Regions from separate parts of the Duganella sp. genome, predicted to be linked through region 3. Evidence: riboswitches for the same ligand, from Rfam matches in the RefSeq annotation. Region 3 holds a riboswitch; each other region holds the start of a gene.
What was found. Region 3 has a riboswitch for cobalamin ahead of ABDW57_RS27595 (TonB-dependent receptor). Riboswitches for the same ligand answer to the same signal wherever they lie in the genome.

Region 1 (7,475 bases), on a different contig from region 3:
AACGCCAACGCCAACGCCGGTCCCGCCATCGGCCGACATCTGTACCATCGCGCCGAATTCGGCGCTGTGCCAGGTGCTGTCGCCGCCAACCGCGTCGGAGCCGGTCAAGCCGGTCCAGGGCGCGGCCAACGAGGTGATTAAAACGCTGGCGGCAACGGAAGTAGGCAACAGCAGCAGCGGCAGCTCCGGCGGCGGTTCAAGCTCGGGCGGCTCGGCCATGTCCACCACGCCGGACGATAAGAAGTCTGCTGACAAAGTCGACGCATCCAATGATAAGACCGGAACCAAAAATGAAACTGTTAAAAAAATGTACTGCAATTAAGGCGTTGATGCTGCTGGCGCTGTGCTGCATGGCCGGCGCCAGCTGGGCCGCCCAGGTCGCAGGCACGGTGGTGCAACTGAGCGGTCCCTTGCTGGCCAGGAAGGCAGATGGCGCGGTGCGCATTTTGTCGATGAAGTCCGAGGTCGAGAGCGGCGACACGCTGGTGACCGAGAAAAACACCTACGCCATGGTGAAATTCATCGACAACAGCGAGATCACGCTCAAGCCGTCCACCACCTTCAAGGTGGAGAATTTTTCTTACGACGCCAGCAAGCCGGAGGCCGACAACGCCTCCTTTAACCTGGTCAAGGGCGGCCTGCGCTCGGTGACCGGGCTGCTGGGCAAGCGCAACAAGGAAAAGTTTGCAATGAAGACGCCGACCGCCACCATCGGCATACGCGGCACCACCTTCATTGCCGAGTGGGTTGAGCCGAGCGCCCAAGCTGTGGCGCAGGCCGCTGCCGCGCGTCAGGCATGGATGATGGCCAGCACCGCCGCCGTGGGCGACAGCTATCCGGTGCAACCGCTGATGCTGGCGCAGGGACCGGCTCCGGTCTCGCCGCTGTCCGCTCCAGGCCCGTCATCAGGGCCGGTGGCGCCTGGCTTGTACGTGCACGTGATCGAGGGCTTGATCTTTGTTAGCAATCCTTCTGGCAGCGTGAGTTTCAATGCCGGCCAGTTTGGTTTTGTGCCGTCCTTCAGCCAGCCGCCGATCATCTTGCCGCGCAATCCAGGCCTGTCGTTCGCGCCGCCGCCGGTGTTTAACAGCTCGACCAGCTCGCAGCCGAATTCGGCCCCGCCCAAGTCCAATGCGGTGGATTGCGAAGTTCGCTAAAAACCCTTGACCTTCCTATCGTGGGATACTTGATGCTGTAGGTGTAGAAACAGCATCGGGTGTCCCATGAATCAGCAAGCAATCAAAATCGAAGGCATGAGCTGCGCCTCCTGCGTGGGCAGGGTGGAGCGGGCGCTGGCGGCCGTGCCGGGCGTTGACAAGGTCAGCGTCAACCTCGCCACCGAAATGGCACGGGTGGAATCTGCTGAGCCGGTCGACTTTGCGGTGCTGGCGCAGGCGGTCGACAAGGCTGGCTATCAAGCCTTGCCGTCCGAACCCGGCGTCGCCCCTGCTGCTGCCGTCGCCACGGCCACAAGCGGCGAAGCCAACACCGCTCCCGCTGCCGCCACCGTCACCAATGCTGCCGCTGCTGGTTCGGGCGCCGTCAGCCCGCCAGGCCGCCGCGTCTTGCCTGGGCCGTCCGGCGGCCTGGCCGTGTTGCTGGCCGCGCTGTTCTCGCTTCCTCTGCTGTTGCCGATGCTGCTGGAGCTGTTCGGCATCCACTGGATGCTGGACGGCCGCTTGCAATGGTTGCTGGCGACGCCGGTCCAATTCTGGCTGGGCGCGCGCTTCTATCGCGCCGGCTGGCTGGCCGCCCGCGCACGCAGCGGCAATATGGATCTGCTGGTGGCCATCGGCACCAGCGCCGCGTATGGCTTGAGCGTCTATCAGCTGCTGTCGGCCGCCGCCATGCCGCACCTGTACTTTGAAGCGTCCTCCGTCGTCATCACCCTGGTCCTGCTTGGCAAATGGCTGGAAGCGCGTGCCAAGCGCCAGACCACCGCCGCCATCCGCGCGCTGCAAACCTTGCGCCCTGAATCGGCGCGCGTGCGGCGCGATGGGCAGGACGTGGATGTTGCCATCAGCGATGTGCTGGTGGGAGACATCATCGTCATCCGCCCCGGCGAGCGCATCGCCGCCGATGGCGTCATCACTGAAGGCGCCAGTCATGTCGATGAAGCCTTGATCACCGGGGAAAGCCTGCCGGTGGCGCGTCATGCCGGCGAGCGTGTGACGGGCGGCGCCATCAACGGAGAAGGCCTGCTGCTGGTGCGCGTGACCGCCGTTGGCGCCGAAAGCACGCTGGCGCGCATCATCCGGCTGGTGGAAGACGCGCAGGCGGCCAAGGCGCCGGTGCAGCATCTGGTGGACCGGGTGAGTGCGGTATTCGTGCCGGTAGTGCTGGTGCTGGCGCTGCTGACCTTTGCCGGCTGGTGGCTGGCGGGGGGCGGTGCGGAGCAGGCCATCATCAACGCGGTGGCGGTGCTGGTGATTGCGTGTCCGTGTGCACTGGGATTGGCGACACCGGCCGCCATCATGGCCGGCACCGGCGTCGCCGCGCGTCACGGGATTCTGATCAAGGATGCGGAAGCGCTGGAACTGGCGCACCGCATCACTGCTGTGGCGTTTGACAAGACCGGCACGCTGACCGAAGGGCAGCCATCACTGGCCGTCCTCGCGCCTGCGCCTGGCGTCGATGAAGTGCGTCTGCTGGCGCTGGCCGCCGCCGTCCAACGCGGCAGCGAACATCCGCTGGCCCGCGCCGTCCAGCAAGCCGCCGCCACCCCGCTGAAAGCTGCCGATGTCAGCGCGCTGCCAGGGCGTGGTGTGGCGGCGACGGTGGATGGCGTCCGCCTGGTGCTGGGCAGCTCGCGGTTGATGCAGGAGCAGGGCATCGCGCTGTCCGCGCTGGCCGCACGCGCCGGCGAACTGGAACGCGCCGGCCACACCATCTCGTGGCTGGCCGACGCCGATGCGCACCAGCTGCTTGGCCTACTGGCCTTTGGTGACCGCATCAAGCCGCAGGCCCGCGCCGCCATCGATGTCCTGCACGCCATGCACATCGAAACCATCCTGCTCACCGGCGACAACCAGGGCAGTGCAAACACCGTCGGCAAACAACTCGGCATCCAGCGCGTCAACGCCAACATGCTACCGGCTGACAAAGCCAGCACGGTCGCGGCCCTGAAAGGCGCGGGCAGCACCATTGCCATGGTCGGTGACGGCATCAACGACGCGCCGGCGCTGGCTGCGGCGGACGTTGGCATCGCCATGTCCAGCGGCACCGACGTCGCCATGCACGCCGCCGGCATCACCCTGATGCGCGGCGATCCCGCACTGGTGGCCGCCGCCATCCAGATCTCGCGTCGCAGCTACAACAAAATCCGCCAGAACCTGTTCTGGGCCTTCATCTACAACCTGATCGGCATCCCGCTGGCCGCCTTCGGCCTGCTCAACCCCATGGTTGCCGGTGGCGCCATGGCACTGAGCTCGGTCAGCGTCATCAGCAACGCGCTCCTGCTGCGTCGCTGGAAACCGGAGAACCAACAATGAACATTGGCCAAGCCGCCAACGCCACCGGCGTTTCCGCCAAAATGATCCGCTACTACGAGAGCATCGCCCTGATCCCGCCCGGCAAGCGCACCGACGCCGGCTACCGCATCTACGGCGAGAACGACCTGCACACCCTGCGCTTCGTCAAACGCGCACGCCAGCTGGGCTTCTCGCTGGATCAGATCCGTGACCTGCTGTCGCTGTGGCAGAACAAAGAGCGCGCCAGCGCTGACGTCAAAACCATCGCCATGGGTCACGTAGCGCAACTCAACCAGCGCATTGCCGAACTGACCGAAATGCGCGACACCCTGCAGACACTGGCCAGCTGCTGCCACGGCGACCATCGTCCCGACTGTCCAATTCTCCAAAGCCTCGCCAGCTAACTCCGGGGTCAGGTCCGCCATTTCTACACGAGCTGGTCTGTAGCGGTCGCTACAGACCAGCTCGTGTAGAAATGGCGGACCTGACCCCGGATTTTCAGTATAATCTCGCCACGTTTTGGTGCCCGCGCGCCTGTCCAGGTGCGCAGTTAAACGGGAAACAGGAGCCTTCACCGGCCAGCCTGTGCTGCCCCCGCAACGGTCAACAAGCGTCGTCACATGACGACAACCCGCTTCGCTAAACCACTGTGCTTCATGCATGGGAAGGTCAGGCGGGGACGCTTGCCAGCCCGGATACCGGCCAAACAGGTGGAAATGCTCTATGCGTCACGAGCATTTCTGTTCATTCCGCTCACGGGGAGGTGAGTGGTTTGCGCCCTGATTTTCACAATCCGTCTATGCAAAATCTGCCTGCCGAGGCAGCGATTCATTCTATTGAAGCGCTGCTGTATTCCATTTCCAATGTGCTTTACCTACCGGTATTGCTGGGCATCGCCGCACTGGTGCTGCATATGCTGGTGTGCTTCGGCATCTTCGGCGCCGAGTGGCTGGAGCGCCGCCGCGGTGTACGCATGCTGGTCGCCACCGCCAGACAGGAAATGGCCGCCGTCGTCGCCGCCAAGGAGCACCAGCCAGCGCTGGACGCGCGCCTCGAACGCGTGGTGCAGCGCGCCGATGCCAGCGGCGTGCGCCGCCTCGATGGCGTGCGCTTCGTGGTGCGCGTCGGCCCTGCACTGGGCCTGATGGGCACCCTGATCCCGATGGGCATTTCGCTGGCCGGCCTCGCACAAGGCAATCTGCCGAAGATGGCCGAGTCCATGACCACCGCCTTCACCGCCACCGTGGTCGGCCTGGCGTGCAGCGTCAGCGCCTATGTGTTGACGCTGGTGCGCGAGCACTGGCTGCGCAGCGACCTGACCGAGATCGCCTTCGCCGCCGAAACCCTGCTGGCAGCGGAGGGCTGAGATGCGCTACCTGAACAAGCATCGCTATAGCCGCCACGGCGAGCATGGCGAAGATCCGCTATCGGGCGTGGCCAATCTGTTCGACGCCAGCATCGTGTTCATTGTGGCGATGATGCTGGCGCTGTTCTCGGCCTGGAATATGATGGACCTGCTGGACCCGAACTCGGAAGTCACCATCGCCAAGAAAACCGCCGACGGCCGGGTCGAAGTGCTGACCAAGAAGGGCGCGGAGATCAAGGTCAGCAAGGTAAGCGACAAACCGCTGTCCGGATCAGGCAAGCGCCTGGGCACGGCGTACCAGCTGCCGGATGGGAAGGTGATCTATGTTCCGGAATAAGCTGTGGGCCTTGCTTGTCTTGTTGCTGTGCGTAGCCGGCGACGTGCGGTCCGCGCAGGCGCCGCGTACCCTGGCATTGATGCTGGGCGACGTGGAGTCGCGACCCACCGTGCTGGCGGTGCGCGGTCTTCAGGATGAATTGAAGGCGCTGAATCTCAGCATCCGCATTGTGCCGGTAAACGGTCTGACGCCGGCCGACCGTAGCGCGTTGGCCTCCGCCGACGTGGCGGTCATCAACGTCAAGGGCCGCCAGGCCATGGCCGGCCTGACCGCCGAATTGCAGGCGCTGCAAAAGGCGCGCAAGCCGGTGTTTGCGGTGGGCGCCATCGACGACAGCTTGCGCGAGCTGGGTGTGCGCGATGATAAAACCATCCAGGCCTATCACGCCGAGGGCGGCGTGGAAAACATCGGTAATATGCTGCGCTATATCCTGCGCAGCAGCTTCGGCTCTACGGTCAGCGTGGCGCCGGTGCACGCGATGCCGGAGGCTGGCCTGTATGACGTGCAGGCCAATCGCACCGTCGGCAGCTACGACGACTATGTGCGCGGTTACGCGCACCACAAACCGGGCGCGCCGTGGATCGCCGTGCCGTTCTACCGCGCCAGTCTGGTGGCAGGACAAACGCTGCCGCTGGCCGCTATGGTTGCGCGCCTGGAGGCCAGCGGCTACAACGTGGCGCCGGTTTTTGGCTATCCGTATGAAGTCCCTCTGAAGCTGCTGCTGGACGAAAACGGCAAGAGCCGCGTCGACCTGATCGTCGCGCTGGGCATGAAGGTGGGCGGCACCGCCAGCGTGAGCGCGCTGCTCGACCAGCTTGGCGTGCCGGCGATTAACGCCATCACGCTGAGTCAGCAGACCTATGCGCAGTGGCAGGATTCCAAAGTGGGCCTGGACATCATCGAGCGCACCTGGCAACTGGCCGGCGCCGAGGCGGCGGGCCTGATCCAGCCAACCGTGGTCGCCAGCCGCGAACGCATCAGCGATGCGCAGACCGGCCTGGCCTACGTGGAGGAGACGCCGATTGCGGAGCGCATCGAGCGTCTCAACGAACGCGTGGCCGCCTGGCTGGCGCTACGCCAGCAGGCCAATCGCGACAAGCGTGTGGCCATGATTTACTTTAACTATCCGCATGGTTCCGAGACCATCGGCGCGGCTTACCTTAACGTGCTGCCGGAAAGCCTGTGGCAGATCGCCCAGCGTCTCAAGCACGACGGCTACCGCACCGGCGACGCACTGCCGGCCAGCGAAGGCGAGCTGCAAGGCGAGATCCAGAAGTGGGGCAATTACCCCGGCAAGTCCAAGGGCGATTACATGGCGGGTCTGAAGCATCTGGCCGAAAGCGGCCAGGCCTTGCTGGTGCCGCTGTCCGACTACCAGCAGTGGTTCGCCAGACTGCCGCAACCGCTGCGCGCATCGATCGAACGGTCGTGGGGCAAGCCGGAGCAGGCGCCGGTCCTGTGGCGCAACGTCCAGGGCGAGGCCTTCTTCGTCTATCCTGCACGCCGCTTCGGCAATGTGCTGATGGCGCCGCAGCCAGGCCGCGCATGGGAGCAGAATCTGGAGAAGCTGCACAATGAGGTCAGCATGCCGCCATCGCACGAGTACATCGCGTTTTATCTGTGGCTGCAGAAGGACTTCAAGGCGCACGCCGTCATGCATATCGGCACCCACGGCACGCAGGAATGGCTGACCGGTAAAGAGGCAGGCCTGTCCGACAGCGATCCGTCCGAGGCGTTGATCGGCGCCATGCCCAACATCTATCCTTATGTGATGGACGACGTGGGCGAAGGCATCCAGGCCAAGCGCCGCGGCATGGCAACCATCATCGATCATATGACGCCGCCGTTCGATGTCGCCGGTTTGAATCCCGATTTGCGCGAACTGGGTGCACTGCTGAACGACTACCGCGTGGCCGAACAAAAAAGCCCGCTGCTGGCCGCCAGCCATCTGAAAGCCATCAACCGGCTTGCTGCCAAGAGCGGCGTGTTGAAGGACATGAAGAAGTCGGAACTGAAATCGGAAGCCGATATGGAAGGGCTGGAAGAATACCTCGATGATACCGGCAACAAGCTGACGCCATTCGGCCTGCATACCTTCGGCGTAGCGCCCGCACCCGAACAGCGCAATGCCACCGCGCGTGCGGTGGTGAGCCTCGATAACGCCTCCACGCCAGAGCAGAAGCTGAAACGCATCTCACAGCTGGAAGCGGATATCGAACAAAGCGCGCAACTGGAGCTGGACCGCCTGATGCAGGCGCTGTCGGGCCGCTACATTCCGACCGGCGCCAGCGCAGACCTGGTG
Region 2 (7,475 bases), on a different contig from region 3:
CACAATGGCCGCAATCTCCTGCGGATCGAGTTCAATATTCAGCAGCAGGTAGGGCTTGTCCGGCGTGGCATTGATGATGTGGCCGGAAGCAGGCATGTCGACCGATACCGCCAGATACTCGCCGGGGCCGTAATCAAGCACCTCATCGGCCAGGATCACGCGCTTGTGCCCCTGCAGGATCACGCAGCACGAAGGTTTGAGCACGCCCTTGGTAACGGGCGTGGGATGCGAAGAACGCAGCAGCGATAAAAATGGAATGCTGGTCGCCACCCGCCGCTCGTCCAGCGCGTACTGCTGGACGATGTCGATCATGTGATCGAGCCGCGTGGGGGCGAGGTCGCGTTTCATTTTATTTCAACAGCGGCACCAGGTATTTGCCGGTGACGCTGGCCGGGTTGGCCGCCACTTCTTCCGGCGAGCCGCTGGCGATGATCTTGCCGCCGCCGGCGCCGCCTTCCGGACCCAGGTCGACGATCCAGTCGGCGGTTTTGATCACGTCCAGATTGTGCTCGATGATGACCAGCGTGTTGCCCTGGTCGCGCAGGCGGTGGATCACCTTCAGCAGCAGGTCGATATCGTGGAAGTGCAGACCGGTGGTCGGCTCGTCCAGGATGTACAGCGTGCGGCCGGTGTCGCGCTTGGACAGTTCCAGCGACAGCTTGACCCGCTGCGCCTCGCCGCCCGACAGCGTGGTGGCACTCTGACCCAGCTTGATGTAGCCCAGACCCACATCGAGCAGCGTATGCAGCTTGCGCGCGATCAGCGGCACCGGTTTGAAGAACTCGTGCGCGTCTTCCACCGTCATGTCGAGGATTTCGGTGATGTTCTTGCCCTTGTAGTGCACTTCCAGCGTTTCGCGGTTATAGCGCTTGCCGTGGCAGACGTCGCACGGCACGTACACGTCCGGCAGGAAGTGCATTTCCACTTTCAGCACGCCGTCGCCCTGGCAAGCCTCGCAGCGGCCGCCCTTGACGTTGAACGAGAACCGGCCGGCGCTGTAGCCGCGTTCCTTCGCGGTCGGCACGGTGGCGAACAGCTCGCGGATCGGCGTGAACAGGCCGGTGTAGGTGGCCGGATTCGAACGCGGCGTGCGGCCGATCGGCGCCTGGTCGACCGAGATCACCTTGTCGAAGTGTTCCAGGCCGGCGATGGCGTCGTGCGGCGCAGGCTCGGTCTGCGAGCCGTACAGGTGGCGCGACAGCGCGGGGAACAGCGTGTCGTTGATCAGGGTCGACTTGCCGGAGCCGGAGACGCCGGTCACGCAAGTCATCAGGCCGACCGGCAGCTTCAGATTCACCTTCTTCAGGTTGTTGCCGGTGGCGCCGGTGATCACCAGCTGCTTGTCGGGATCGGCCACGTGGCGCTTCTTCGGCACTTCGATCTTGCGCGTGCCGCTCAGGTACTGTGCGGTCAGCGATTTCTTGTTCTTCAGGATGTCCTTGAGCGAACCGGCGGCGATCACGTCGCCGCCATGCACGCCGGCGCCCGGACCCATGTCGACGATGTAATCGGCGGTGCGGATAGCGTCTTCGTCGTGCTCCACCACCAGCACGCTGTTGCCGATGTCGCGCAGGTGTTTCAGGGTGTCGATCAGACGGTCGTTGTCGCGCTGGTGCAGGCCGATGGACGGCTCATCCAGCACGTACATCACGCCGGTCAGCCCGGAGCCGATCTGCGAGGCCAGACGGATACGCTGCGCTTCGCCGCCGGACAGGGTGTCGGCGCTGCGGTCCAGCGACAGATAATCGAGGCCGACGTTGTTGAGGAACTGCAGGCGCGAGATGATCTCTTTCACCACACGGTCGGCAATCTCCTTCTTGGCGCCGCGCAGCTTCAGCTGCTCGAAGAAGGACAGCGTTTCACGCAGCGGCTTCTCCGCGATTTCGTAGATGGCCTTTTCCTGCTTGCCGGTGCCGACCTTGACGTAACGCGCTTCCACGCGCAGGCGCGCGCCTTCGCACGATGGGCATTTCTTCTCGTTGATGAATTTGGCCAGTTCCTCTTTCACCGCCATCGAATCGGTTTCGCGGTAACGGCGCGCCAGATTGTTCACCACACCTTCAAAGGTGTGTTCCTTGACCACGGTGCGGCCGCGCTCATTGATGTAGGTGAACGGGATCTGCTGCTTGCCGGAGCCGTTCAGCACCACTTCCTGCGCGGTCTTCGGCAGTTTTTCAAACGGCAGGTCCAGATCGAATTCGTAGTACGCCGCCAGATTGGACAGCATCGAGAAGTAGAACTGGTTGCGGCGGTCCCACCCCTTCACCGCGCCGGACGCCAGCGACAGGTTGGGGAAGGCGACGATGCGCTTCGGATCGAAGAACTCGATGTGACCGAGGCCGTCGCATTCCGGGCAGGCGCCCATCGGGTTATTGAAGGAGAACAGGCGCGGCTCCAGCTCCTGCAGCGAATAGCCGCAGGTGTTGCAGGCGAACTTGTTGGAATAGACATGCTCCGTGCCGTTATCCATTTCCAACGCGACGGCACGACCGTCGGCCAGGCGCAGCGCGGTTTCAAAGCTCTCGGCCAGGCGCTGCTTGATGTCGGCGCTGACCTTGACGCGGTCGATCACCACGTCGATGGTGTGCTTCTCGGTTTTCTTCAGCTTCGGCAGGTCTTCCACTTCGTAGATTTTGGCGTCATGCGTGCCGCTCTGCACGCGGAAGCGGATGAAGCCCTGCGCCTGCATTTGCTCGAACAGGTCTGAGTGTTCGCCCTTGCGGTTGGCCACCACCGGCGCCAGGATCATCAGCTTGGTGCCTTCGGGCAGGGCCAGCACCGCGTCCACCATCTGCGACACGGTCTGCGCGGCCAGCGCCTGGTCCGGGTGGTTGATGCAGTAAGGCGTGCCGACGCGCGCGTACAGCAGACGCAGATAATCGTGGATCTCGGTCACGGTGCCGACGGTCGAACGCGGGTTGTGCGAGGTGGCTTTCTGCTCGATCGAGATGGCCGGCGACAGGCCCTCGATCAGATCCACGTCCGGTTTTTCCATCAGCTGCAGGAACTGGCGGGCATAGGCGGACAGCGATTCCACATAGCGGCGCTGGCCTTCGGCGTACAGCGTGTCAAACGCCAGCGACGATTTGCCGGAGCCGGACAGACCGGTGATCACAATCAGCTTGTTACGTGGCAGGTCGAGATTGATGTTTTTCAGGTTGTGCGTGCGTGCGCCGCGAATGCGGATCTGTTCCATGGGATTTTTGCCTTTAGAGTCAACCCATAACTATAGCCGGGTTTGATTACTTGCGCCGACCTTGGACTGGATCGTGCCGGCGGGCGCGCGATACTGTATATAATACCAGTATTTTCTTGCGGCGTTTCAACTTACCTGATGTTGACGTTGCTGCAATGCTTCACCAATCATCACCAGCACCGGGCCGTGCGCCGCTTCCAGCCCGCGCGCCAGGTCGGCCAGGGTGAGGCGCAGGACGCGCTGGTCGGCGCGGCTGCAGTTTTCCACCACCACCACTGGCAGGTCGGGCCGCCGGCCTTCGGCCAGCAGACGGCCGGCAGTGGCGGCAGCTTCGCGTCCGCCCATGTACTGCACCAGCGTGTCGGTTTCCGGCAGCGCCGGGTGGTCCGGCTCATCGGGCGCGGTGCTGGAAGTGAAGAAGGCCACGCTGCGCGCCAGTCCGCGCTTGGTCAGCGGCTGCTTGGTGGCCGCCGCCGCGGCCAGCGCGGTGGTAATCCCGGGCACCACTTCCACCTCAATGCCTTCCGCTTCCAGCGCGCGCAATTCCTCGTCGGCGCGGCCGAACAGCATCGGGTCACCGCCCTTGAGGCGCACCACGCACTGGTAGCGCCGCGCGCAATCGATCAGCTGTTGATTGATGACGGCTTGCGCGGTGGAGCGCTGGCCGGAGCGCTTGCCGACCGAGATCAGGTCCGCGTCCGGGCACAACGCCAGCATCTCTGGCGTGACCAGCGCATCGTACAGCACCACCTCGGCCTGCGCCAGCAGACGCGCACCGCGCACCGTAATCAGGTCGGCCGCGCCGGGCCCTGCTCCGATCAAATACACTTTTCCCAGCGCTGACATAGATATCCTTTCGTGTGTGCCAGTGCGCATGATACCGGCTGGCGCGTCTTCGGTGTTCCGCTTGGCAGGCGTTGCCGGCGTGGTGTAAGATGCAACGCTTGGGTGCGCCCATCCCTGTCCGGGGATGGCGTTAAACGGGAAACCGGTGTGAATCCGGTGCAGCCCCCGCTGCTGTAAGCCAGACGACTCCGTCATCACGTCACTGCGATAAACCGCGGGAAGACACGGAGAAGGATGAAGGCGAGCCAGAATACCGGCCCAAAAAGTCAGCACCATCCCCGGGGTGACGGGAAGCCGCTGTCGACCGGCTATTGGCGTCCCGCATTCCTGTCGACCGTCTTTTCTTCCTCCCGCTGGTGTCCGTATAGACCATTCGACGGGAGGTTTCGAATGCATATCATGGAAGGCTTTTTGCCGCCGGCGCACGCGCTCGGGTGGACGGCCGTTTCCTTGCCTTTTCTGGCCTGGGGCTTGCGCTCCGTGGGCCGCGACCTGCACGCGCATCCGGAGCGGCGCATGCTGCTGGGCGTTGCGGCGGCGTTCGCGTTCTTGTTATCCGCACTGAAGCTGCCGTCGGTGACGGGCAGCTGTTCGCATCCGACCGGCGTTGGCCTGGGGGCGGCGCTGTTCGGGCCTGCGGCCATGGTGCCGGTGGGCTTTGTGGTGCTGCTGTTTCAGGCGCTGCTGATGGCGCATGGCGGCTTGACCACACTGGGCGCCAATGTGTTCTCGATGGCGGTGGTGGGGCCGTTCGTCTCGTATGGCGTGCTGCGTGCGGCGGCCTGTATGGGCCTGTCGCGTTCCGCATCGGTATTCCTGGCGGCCTGCCTGGGCGATCTGGCCACCTATGTCACGACCTCGCTGCAGCTGGCGCTGGCGTTTCCTGCGGCGGTGGGTGGTGTGGGCGTGTCGTTTGCCAAGTTCGCCGGCATCTTCGCCCTGACGCAGGTGCCGATCGCCATCAGCGAAGGCTTGCTGACGGTGCTGGTGGTGAATGCCATGGTGCGCTTCAATGCGCACGAACTGCGCGCCCTGCCGGTGATGAAGGGGGATGCATGAAGCTGCGCACCCTGATGCTGTGCGCTGCCATTGTGCTGTTGACAGTGCTGCCATTGTGGCTGGTGAACGTACCGGCCGCATTCGGCGGCGCCGATGCGCGTGCGCAGCAGGCCATTGGCGATATCGCGCCGGATTACACGCCGTGGTTCGCGCCGATTCTTGAACCGGCCAGCGAGGAAATCGCCTCGCTGCTGTTTGCGCTGCAGGCGGCGATCGGCGCTGGCGTCATTGGCTACTGGCTCGGCTTCTCGGTCGCGCGCGAGCGGACCAGGCGCGATGCCAGGCGGGATCACCGTGCTGATTGAATCGTCGGCCTACGCCAATCGCTGGCGCGTTGTGGCGCCGTCTGCCAAGGCGCTGTTTGCGCTGGCGGGCATCGTCGCGGCGTGGCTGGCGCGCAGCCCGGCCGTCTTGTGGGCGTTGACCTTCGCGCTGCTGCTGGCGGCCTTGCTCGGCGCCCGTGTGCCGGCGCGCACCTATCTCGCCGCCGCGTTGCCGCCGCTGGGATTCCTGCTGCTCTCCTGCCTCTCCATGCTGTTTGGCCCGGACGCGCAAGGCAACTGGCGCTGGTCCGCCGTCATGCTGCCTGCCGTCACGCATACCGCCTTGCGTTCGCTGGCCATGCTGGCCGCCCTGCTGGGCCTCATCCTCACCACGCCGCTGCCCGACCTGCTGGCGCTGATGCGCCGCCTGCGCACGCCGGCACTGCTGCTGGACATGATGGTGCTGTGCTACCGCATGCTGCACGTCCTGCGCCAGGCGTGGGACGAAAGCACGACAGCGCAGAGCGCGCGTCTCGGCTATCGCGGCTGGCGCGAGGCGTGGCGGTCAACTGGCATGCTGGCCGGGCAAATGGCTGTGCAAGTTTGGCAGCGTGCCGCCGCTCTGCAAATGGCTGCCGATGCTCGCGCCTTCCAGGGCGCTTTGCGCTTCCTGCCTGCCGCCTATCCGCAAGCGCGGCGCCAGCAGGCGTGGGCTGCACTGGGCGGCGCCATCATGATCGCCATCGGCGCGGGAGACCGCTGGTGAACGCCCCATTGCTCGAACTGGAAGCCGTCGACCACCGCTACCCGGACGGCAGCATCGGCCTGCAAGCCTGCAGCCTGGCGCTGCATCGGGGTCGCCGCTACGCCCTGCTGGGCGCTAACGGCGCCGGCAAAACCACCGTGCTGCAGCACCTCAACGGTCTGCTGCGGCCCGGCGCCGGCCAACTGCGCATCGACGGCCAGGCTTTTGATTACAGCCGCGCCGGACTCACCGCGTTGCGTCGGCGTGTCGGCCTCGTGTTCCAGAATCCGGATCGCCAGTTGTTTTCAGCGGTGGTGGAGGAAGACGTTTCCTTCGGCCCGCTCAACTTGGGGCTGCCCGTCGAAGAAGTGCGCGCCCGGGTCCGCGAGGCGCTGCAAGCGGTCGGACTGCGCGACCACGCGCGCCGTCCGGTGCACCAACTCAGCTTCGGCCAGAAAAAGCGCGTGTGTATCGCCGGCGTCCTCGCCATGCAACCGGACGTGCTGCTGCTGGATGAGCCGATGGCCGGCCTGGATGCCGCCATGCAGGCCGAGCTCACGACGCTGCTGGATCGCCCCGGCGTCACCATCCTGCTGTCCACGCACGACATCGACTTCGCCCTGCGCTGGGCCGACGATATCCACATCATGGCGGCCGGCCGCTGCATCGCTTCCGGACCGGCGCAGGAATTGGCGGCACACACCGACGCACTGCGCACTGCCGGCCAGCGCCCGCCGGCCGCGCTGACGCTGCACGCACAACTGGTCGCGCTGGGCGTGCTGCCCGCCGGTCCGGCGCCGCGCAGCACCGACGCCCTGCTCGACCTGCTCAAACATTCAGGAGTAAGCCCCGCATGACACCCCTTGGAAAAATCTGGTTCGTCGGCGCCGGCCCCGGCGATCCGGAACTGATCACCGTCAAAGGCCAGAAACTGCTGTCGCAGACCGGCGCCGTGCTGTTTGCCGGCTCGCTGGTCGACCGCGCGGTCACGCTGTACGCGCCGCCCGGCTGCATCATCCGCGACTCAAAAGACATGACGCTGGAAGAGATGACCGCATGGCTGATCGAACAAGCCCGCAGCCACGCTACCGTGGTGCGCCTGCAAACTGGCGACCCGGCGCTGTACGGCGCTCTGATCGAACTGGCACGTCCGCTCAGCGCGGCCGGCATCGAATGGGCCGTGGTGCCCGGCGTGTCGTCCGCCATGGCGTCGATGGCGGCCGCCGGCGAATCCATGACGCTGCCCGAAGTGACCCAGAGCGTCATCCTCACTCGCGTGGAAGGCCGTACGCCGATGCCGGACGGCGAAGATCTCGCCAGCCTGGCCGCACATCGCACCACGCTGTGCATCTTCTTGTCCATCACC
Region 3 (7,475 bases):
GGCACGCCGAACGCGCGTGCCAGATCGGCGGAAGAGGGCGTGCCGTCATACAGTCCCATCACGCCTTCGATCAGGATCACGTCCGCCTCGCCGGCAGCCTGCGCCAGTTGCTGGCTGCACAGCTCCTTGCCGACCATCCACAGGTCGAGCGAGCGCACCGGCGCGCCGCTGGCACGTTCCAGCAGCATCGGGTCAATGAAGTCCGGGCCGCACTTGAACACGCGCACGCGCTGGCCCAGCTTGACCAGCTTGCGCGCCAGCGCGGCGGTGACGGTGGTTTTGCCTTGTCCTGAAGAGACGGCAGCCACCAACAGGGCTCTTACCATTCGGTCCCCGCTTGCGCGCCGATGCCGGCCTTGAACGCGTGCTTGACCACTTCCATCTCGGTAACCGTGTCGGCTATCTCGATCAGTTCCGGCGGCGCCCCACGGCCGGTGATGCAGACGTGCTGCATCGCCGGACGCGCCAGCAGGTCGTTGATGACGACTTCCACATCGAGGTATTTGTATTTGAGGGCGATGTTCAGTTCATCGAAGATCACCAGCCCGATCTGCGGATCGGCCAAAAACTTCCTGGCCTGTTCCCATGCCAGCTGCGCCTTGGCGATATCGCGCTCGCGGTTCTGCGTCTCCCAGGTGTAACCCTCGCCCATGGCGTGGAAGCTGATCTCTTCCGGGAAGCGGCGCAGGAAGCGCTCTTCGCCGGTCTGCAGCGCGCCCTTGATGAACTGCACCACGCCGACTTTCATGCCATGGCCCATGGCGCGGATGGCCATGCCGAAGGCGCTGGAGCTCTTGCCCTTGCCGTTGCCGGTGTTGACGATGATGATGCCGATCTGCTTGTCGGCGGCGGCGATCTTGGCGTCGATGATGGCCTTCTTGCGCTCCATGCGCGCGCGGTGACGTTCGTTGATGTCGTCGCTCATTGGGTTTCCTCGTTGGGGATAAAGATGCTGCGCTTGCCGTGCCGGATGACTTCAATCGGGTGGCCGAGATAGTCGCTCAGGATATCGGCCTGCATGACTTCCGCCGTGGCGCCAGCCAGCCAGCGGCCATCGCCTTTCAACAGCAGCGCGTGGGTGGAGACGCTGTGCGCCAGCGTCAGGTCATGGCCGATCATGACGGCGGTCTTGCCTTGTTCGCGGCACAGGCGCGCGACGATATTCATCACGCTGACCTGATGCGCCAGATCCAGCGCGTTGGCCGGTTCGTCGAGCAGCAGCAGCGGCGTGTCCTGCGCCAGCATGGCGGCAATCGCCACGCGCTGACGTTCGCCACCGGACAGCGTGCGCACGTCGCGCGCCGCCAGGTCGGCCACTTCCATCGCTTCCAGCGCTTTGATGGCGATGGCGTGGTCGTCGCTGTCTTCCCAGTAGCGGTTGTCGTGGTAGGGATGGCGCGCCGACAGCACGGTCTCGATCACGCTGTAGGAGAAGGCGTCGCTGCGGCTTTGCGCCAGGAAGGCGCGCTGGCGCGCCAGCTCGGCCAGCGGCCATTCGGCCAGCGGGCGTCCGTTGATGGCCACATGGCCGGCTTCCGGCGCGCGCAGGCCTGCCAGCGCGCGCAGCAAGGTGCTCTTGCCGGCGCCATTACGGCCGATGACGCTCCAGCATTCGCCCTCGCGTACCTGCCATTCCAGGTCCGACACCAGCTGGCGCTGGCCGACGCCCAGATAAAGTTTGTGCGTGCTGATCATCATTTGCGTAGCCTGTGCAGTTGATACAGGAAGACCGGCGCGCCAATCAGCGCCGTCACCACGCCGACCGGCAGCTGCTGGGGCGCGATGGCGGTGCGGGCCAGCGTGTCGGCCAGCAGCAGGAAGGTGCCGCCGCCCACAGTAGCGGCAGGAATCAGGATGCGGTGGTCGGGACCGACCGCAAAGCGGCAGGCGTGCGGCACGATCAGGCCGACGAAGCCTATGCTGCCGGCGCTGGTGACGGCGCTGGCGGTCAGCAGGCCGGAGACGAAGAACAGGCCCTTGCGCAGCGCACCCACGCGGATGCCCAGCGTGGCGGCGGCTTCGGCGTGCAGCGCCATCACATTCATGGAGCGCGCACTGCGCAGCGCAAACGCCAGCGCGGCGAGCAGCACGGCCCATGGCATCCAGCGCACCTGCGTGCCGGACAAGTCGCCGATCATCCAGAACACCATGCTGCGCAGGCGGCTCTCCGGCGCGATGGACAGCATCAGCGTCACCAGCGCCATGCAGGCGGCGGACAGGATCGCACCGGTCAGCAGCAACAGCGAGGTGCCGCCTTCGGCCGCCGTGCCGCCGCGCAGGTCGCGCCGTGCCAGCACATACAACATCATCGAGACGGCGACCGCGCCGCCGAAAGCGGCGGCATCGACCATCCATGCGGCGCACATGAACAGCAGCGCGGCCAAGGCGCCGACCGAGGCGCCGGCCGACAAGCCGAGGACATAAGGATCGGCCAGCGGGTTGCGCAACAGCGCCTGCATCATCACACCGGCCAGCGACAGCGCGGCACCGGTGACAAAAGCGGAAACCGCGCGATTGATGCGCAGGTCGAGCAGGGTGGCTGCCAGCGTCGAGGTCTGGCCATGCAGCAGCTCATTCAGCGCTGCGGGAATATCGGAAAAGGGAATTGAGACCGAACCGGTCATGCCCGAGAAAATCAGGCTGGCAAACGCGAACAGCAGCAACCCTGCAAGGGTAATGGCGGCGCGCTGTCGCAGATTGCGGGAGAAAGAACGCATGCACTGCTTTCAAAAAAACTGCCGGGGAAGGACGTCCATCCCCGGCAGGTTACACCATTATTTGTAGCCGTAACGGATACCGGCAAACACCTTGGAGCCTGGCGTTGCATAGTTGCGGGCCAGGTCGTACTGCTTGTCGCCGATGTTGTTCCAGCGGACCAGCGCCGACCAGTCGCGGGCGAACGCATAAGTCGCGAACAGGTTCACCAGGCCATAGCCGCCGAGGCGGTTCTTGTTGGCCGCATCGTCGAAACGGTCGCCGGAGAACTCCAGTTCCGCGCCCAGCTTCAGGGCGCCGATGCCGTAATCGGCGGTCACGTTGCCGTGCTTCTTCGCGCGGCGCGCCAGGCGCTTGTTGCTGGTATCGTCCTTGGGATCCTGCAGGTCGATGCTGGCAGCCAGATTCACCCCGGCCAGCTTGGTGGCGCCGGCGATCGTCACACCTTCCAGCGTCGCCTTGTTGACGTTGTAGGCGCAGCCATAGGTATAACCGTCGATGCCGAACGGACAAGGCGTGGTGTTGACCAGCAGGTCGGTCAGCTTGTTGTGGTAGTAGTTGGCACTCAGCGCGTTCACGCCGTCATCCCAGCGCAGGCCGATCTCGGCGTTCTTGCCTTGTTCCGGCTTGTTGCCCTCATTGCCGTAGCCTGGGTAGTACAACTCGTTGTAGGTCGGCGCGCGGAAGCTGGTGCCGTAGCTGGCGGTGGCGCGCAGCTGTTTCGTGAAGTCGTAGCCATAGCCCAGCGAGCCGGTGGTCTTGGCGCCGTACACCGATTTGTCGCGGCGGACAGCGGCGTTCAGCAAGTTGGCGCCACGGCGTGCATTGTACGAAGCAGCCCACGAGTTGGTGGTGCGGTCGCGGTTCATGTCTTTGGCACCGTTGGTCGACACATCTTCCTTGCGGTGGTCGTACAGCACTTGCAACACGTCGTCGCCAATGCGCACATCGTTTTGCAGGGTGATGTCGGTTTGTTTGGTGTCGATGCGCGAGTAGCCGGTGGCGGCGGCGCTGCTCCAGTTCTGGCCCTTGTCGCGGCTTTCCGAATACTGCAGCAGGGTGTCGATGTTTTGCACGAACTTGGCTTTGCCGTAAACCGCGGCGGTATCCAGCGAAGCGGTGCTGCGCACGTTGTAGGCGGAAGTGCCGGCGTCGTACTGCGACTCCAGTTTGCTGTGCACGAACAGCGCGCCGGCCTCATAGCCCGGCGCCAGTTGCAGGCTGAATTGGCCGGCGGCGTTTTCCTTGTCGTAGCCATCGCGGTCGGCATTGTACGAAGACAGGCCGCGGCGGGTGGCGTTGAAGCCATCCGATTTTTCCTTGCCGGCGCTGATCGCGTAGCTGAAGCTGTGCTCACCGCCGGTCGCGCCGGACAGGGTGGCGTCCACTTCACGCGTCGTGTCGCTGCCGTAGCCGGCGAAGGCCGTGACGGATGGCGCACCCTTGCCCTTCTTGGTGAAGATCTGGATCACGCCGCCGATGGCGTCGGCACCGTACAGGGAGCTCAGTGGGCCGTAGACGATTTCGATATGGTCGATGGCGGTCAGCGGGATGGCGCTCCAGTTGGCGGCGCCGGTGGTCGAAGAGCCGATACGCACGCCGTCGACCAGTACGATGTTCTGGTTGCTGTTGGCGCCGCGGATGTAGACGCTGGACGCGGTGCCGGCGCCGCCGTTGCGGGCGATCTCGATGCCGCGCTGGCGTTGCAGCAGATCGACGATCGAGCCTGCGCCGGATTCGGCGATCTGCTCTGCGCTAATCGTGATGGTGTCGCTGATGACGTTGGCCAGCGGCTGCGGCGAGCGGGTGGCGGTAACGACGACGGCATCGGCAGGTTCGGCGTGCGCATAGCAGGCAGCCATGGCCAGCGCCAGCGACGTCATTGCCGCAGGGCGGGAAATACGAAAGGTCATGATCATTTTTCGGTTAGTAGCAACCAGCCGACGTCCCCGTAGGCCAATTGTGAACAGAAGCGGGGCGCGCCCGTTTCCACCTGATTTGGCCGGTATCCGGGCTAACAAGTCAGACCGCCTTACCTTCCCATGCCGAAGCACAGTGGTTGTCAGAGGCGGTTTGTCGCGTACAGCGGCGACACTTGCTTACCGTTGCGGGGGCAGCACACGTTGGCTTTTTTGCAGCTTCGTGTTTCCCGTTTAACTGCGCATCTGGACAGACGCGCGAGCACCAAAACCCGCACATTATACGGGTTTAAAGGGTCAAGGTGGAGCCGTAGGGGATTTGATGGGCGGTTTGTGCGGCTTGCAGGGCCATCTCCGCAGGGGGCAGTCCGGCGTGGCGGGCACGCAGCAGACGCATGGCGCCGGCGTGGCAGATGATGATGGTATCGCTCTGCAGCGTATCGTAAAAGTCGGCGATGCGCCCGGCCATCTGGAACACGCTTTCGCCGCCGCCGGGACGATAGTGGACCATGTCGGCGGCCCAGGCATCGATCTCGGCGCGGGGAATGGCGTCCCAGGCCTGCATCTCCCACGCGCCGAAATGCATCTCAGCGAGGCGGGCGTCGTAGATGGCGTTGCCGCTCAGGCGCGCGGCCAGCTGGGCGCAGCGGCGCAGTGGGCTTGAATAGATGGGAAGATCGGGCAGCAGCCGCAATGCGGCCAGCGTGTGCTCCAGCTCCGCTGGCGCCACCTCAAGATCGGTGCTGCCATAACAGATGCCCGGCGCGACCAGCGGCTGCGGATGGCGCACCAGTATCAGCTTCATGGCTGCAGGCTGGCCAGGGCGCACAGGTAAAACACCACTTCAGTGACCTGCTGCACGGCGCCCAGGCAATCGCCGGTGTAGCCACCGATGCGGCGCACGCATTTGCGTGCCAGCCAGATGGTGGCGATGGCCGCGGTCAGCACGCCAGCCAGCAGCGCGGCAAGCGGCAGCCAGCGCAGTGCGATCACTACCAGTGCTGGAACAGCGGCGCTGGCGGCGGCAATCAGGAATTCGCGGCCACGCATCTTTTGCGCCAGCGGCTTGGCCTTGCCTTCGGCGCGGACATAATCGAGGCGCCAGATCAGCGAGGTCGCCATCAGCCGTGAAAGCGGATGCGCCACCAGCAGCGCGCCGACGGCGGCCAGCGGCGGCAGCATGGCCAGTGTGGTCAGCTTCAGTCCCAGCATGCAGATGATGCCGATGGCGCCATACGCGCCGATGCGCGAATCCTTCATGATCTCCAGCACGCGTTCCGGCGTCATGCCGCCGCCGAAGCCGTCGCACATATCGGCAAAGCCGTCTTCGTGGAATGCGCCGGTGGCGTAGATGCCGGCCGCGGTGGAGAGGATGGCGGCGACCGGCGTCGGCAGCAGCCATGCGGTCAGCGCGTAAGTGGCGGCGCTAATCAGCGCCACCACCACGCCCACCAGCGGGAAGTAGCGCGAGGCCTGGTTCAGCCACGCAGGATCGAAACCCACCCAACCCGGAATCGGCAGGCGGGAGAAGAACTGCAGCGCGGTGAAGAACAGGCGTAGCTGATGCATTACTCGGACTTCTCGCTGACCTGGGCCGATTCAAACGTGGCCATCTGGTTCAGGAAGTTGGCGGCGGCATGCAGCAGCGGCAGCGCCAGCGCGCAGCCGGTGCCTTCGCCCAGGCGCAAGCCCAGAGTGAGCAGCGGCCTGGCGTTCAATGATTCCAGCATCTGGCGGTGGCCGTTCTCGTTGGAGCAGTGCGCGAAGATGCAGTAATCCAGAATGGCCGGCTGCAAGCGCGCCGCGACCAGCAGCGCACTGGTGACGATAAAGCCATCGATCAGCAGCACCTTGCGCAGCTCGGCGGCTTTCAGCATGGCGCCGGCCATCATGGCGATTTCCAGGCCGCCGAAGGTGGCAAGGACATCGAGCGGCTCGCTGGCCGCGTTGTGTTTTGCGACGGCGGCTTCGATCACGCGCTGCTTGTGCAGGATACCGTCGGCCGAAAGGCCGGTGCCGGCGCCGACGCATTGGGCGACCGGGATGCTGGTCAGCTTGTGCATCAGCGCGGCGGCGGCGGTGGTGTTACCGATGCCCATTTCACCGAAGCCGACCACATTGCCTTCCAGCTCGGCCGCCAGCGCCATGCCGGCGGCCAGCGCGGTTTCGCACAGGTCGCGGCTCATGGCCGGTTCGTGGGCGAAGTTGCGGGTGCCGTGCGCCAGCTTGCGGTCGGTCAGGCCGTCGCGCGGGCCGAAGTCGTGATTAACGCCGGCGTCGATCACGCGCAGCGCGCAGTTGTTTTGGGCGGCAAACACATTGATAGCGGCGCCGCCGGCCAGGAAGTTCGCCACCATTTGCCAGGTCACGTCCTGCGGGTACGCCGAGATGCCCTCAGCCACCACACCGTGATCGGCGGCGAACACCAATATGGATGGGTTGATGATGCTGATATCGCAGCGGTTCTGTATCAGGCCGATTTGTTTGGCCAGCGCCTCCAGTACCCCCAGGCTGCCCAGCGGCTTGGTCTTGTTATTAATAGCACGATCGAGTTGGGCGGACAGCGCTTCGTTATGAGTAGGAGAGATCGACATGGAGGAGGCGTATGAATCGAAAGATTTGTATTTTACCTCTTGCCAAAGCGGGCGGCGGCTTGCTATAGTTCGGTCCCTCGCAAAACGCGGCGTCGAAAACAAAACGATGTAGCGAAAACGAGGGTTGACGAGATAAACGAAACACTTCATAATCTCGCTTCTGTGCTGATGAACACAACGCTTCAACAGCAAGTATCACCGGTCTTTAAAAAATTACAGTCGATAAATGTGGGCGTTTGATGCTGCA

Region 1: it holds a riboswitch for cobalamin, as region 3 does, so the genes downstream of both, ABDW57_RS26825 (MotA/TolQ/ExbB proton channel family protein) here and ABDW57_RS27595 (TonB-dependent receptor) in region 3, are expected to answer to the same signal.
Region 2: it holds a riboswitch for cobalamin, as region 3 does, so the genes downstream of both, ABDW57_RS15375 (energy-coupling factor ABC transporter permease) here and ABDW57_RS27595 (TonB-dependent receptor) in region 3, are expected to answer to the same signal.

The regions. Positions count from the first base shown of each region.
Region 1 covers NZ_JBCNLB010000029.1:15,268-22,742, forward strand. Annotated here, with positions in the region: gene ABDW57_RS26805 (filamentous hemagglutinin N-terminal domain-containing protein) at 1-322, shown strand, start outside; gene ABDW57_RS26810 (FecR family protein) at 291-1,157, shown strand; gene ABDW57_RS26815 (heavy metal translocating P-type ATPase) at 1,224-3,491, shown strand; gene cueR (Cu(I)-responsive transcriptional regulator) at 3,488-3,874, shown strand; cobalamin riboswitch at 3,974-4,192, shown strand; gene ABDW57_RS26825 (MotA/TolQ/ExbB proton channel family protein) at 4,270-4,836, shown strand; gene ABDW57_RS26830 (DUF2149 domain-containing protein) at 4,838-5,173, shown strand; gene ABDW57_RS26835 (cobaltochelatase subunit CobN) at 5,160-7,475, shown strand, end outside.
Region 2 covers NZ_JBCNLB010000007.1:214,098-221,572, forward strand. Annotated here, with positions in the region: gene ABDW57_RS15360 (AraC family transcriptional regulator) at 1-348, opposite strand, end outside; gene uvrA (excinuclease ABC subunit UvrA) at 350-3,196, opposite strand; gene cobA (uroporphyrinogen-III C-methyltransferase) at 3,323-4,042, opposite strand; cobalamin riboswitch at 4,126-4,319, shown strand; gene ABDW57_RS15375 (energy-coupling factor ABC transporter permease) at 4,433-5,101, shown strand; gene ABDW57_RS15380 (energy-coupling factor ABC transporter substrate-binding protein) at 5,098-5,406, shown strand; gene cbiQ (cobalt ECF transporter T component CbiQ) at 5,378-6,130, shown strand; gene ABDW57_RS15390 (ATP-binding cassette domain-containing protein) at 6,127-6,966, shown strand; gene cobM (precorrin-4 C(11)-methyltransferase) at 6,963-7,475, shown strand, end outside.
Region 3 covers NZ_JBCNLB010000035.1:14,873-22,347, forward strand. Annotated here, with positions in the region: gene ABDW57_RS27575 (cobyrinate a,c-diamide synthase) at 1-326, opposite strand, end outside; gene cobO (cob(I)yrinic acid a,c-diamide adenosyltransferase) at 320-925, opposite strand; gene ABDW57_RS27585 (ABC transporter ATP-binding protein) at 922-1,695, opposite strand; gene ABDW57_RS27590 (iron ABC transporter permease) at 1,695-2,717, opposite strand; gene ABDW57_RS27595 (TonB-dependent receptor) at 2,775-4,628, opposite strand; cobalamin riboswitch at 4,698-4,919, opposite strand; gene ABDW57_RS27600 (histidine phosphatase family protein) at 4,924-5,439, opposite strand; gene ABDW57_RS27605 (adenosylcobinamide-GDP ribazoletransferase) at 5,436-6,203, opposite strand; gene cobT (nicotinate-nucleotide--dimethylbenzimidazole phosphoribosyltransferase) at 6,203-7,228, opposite strand.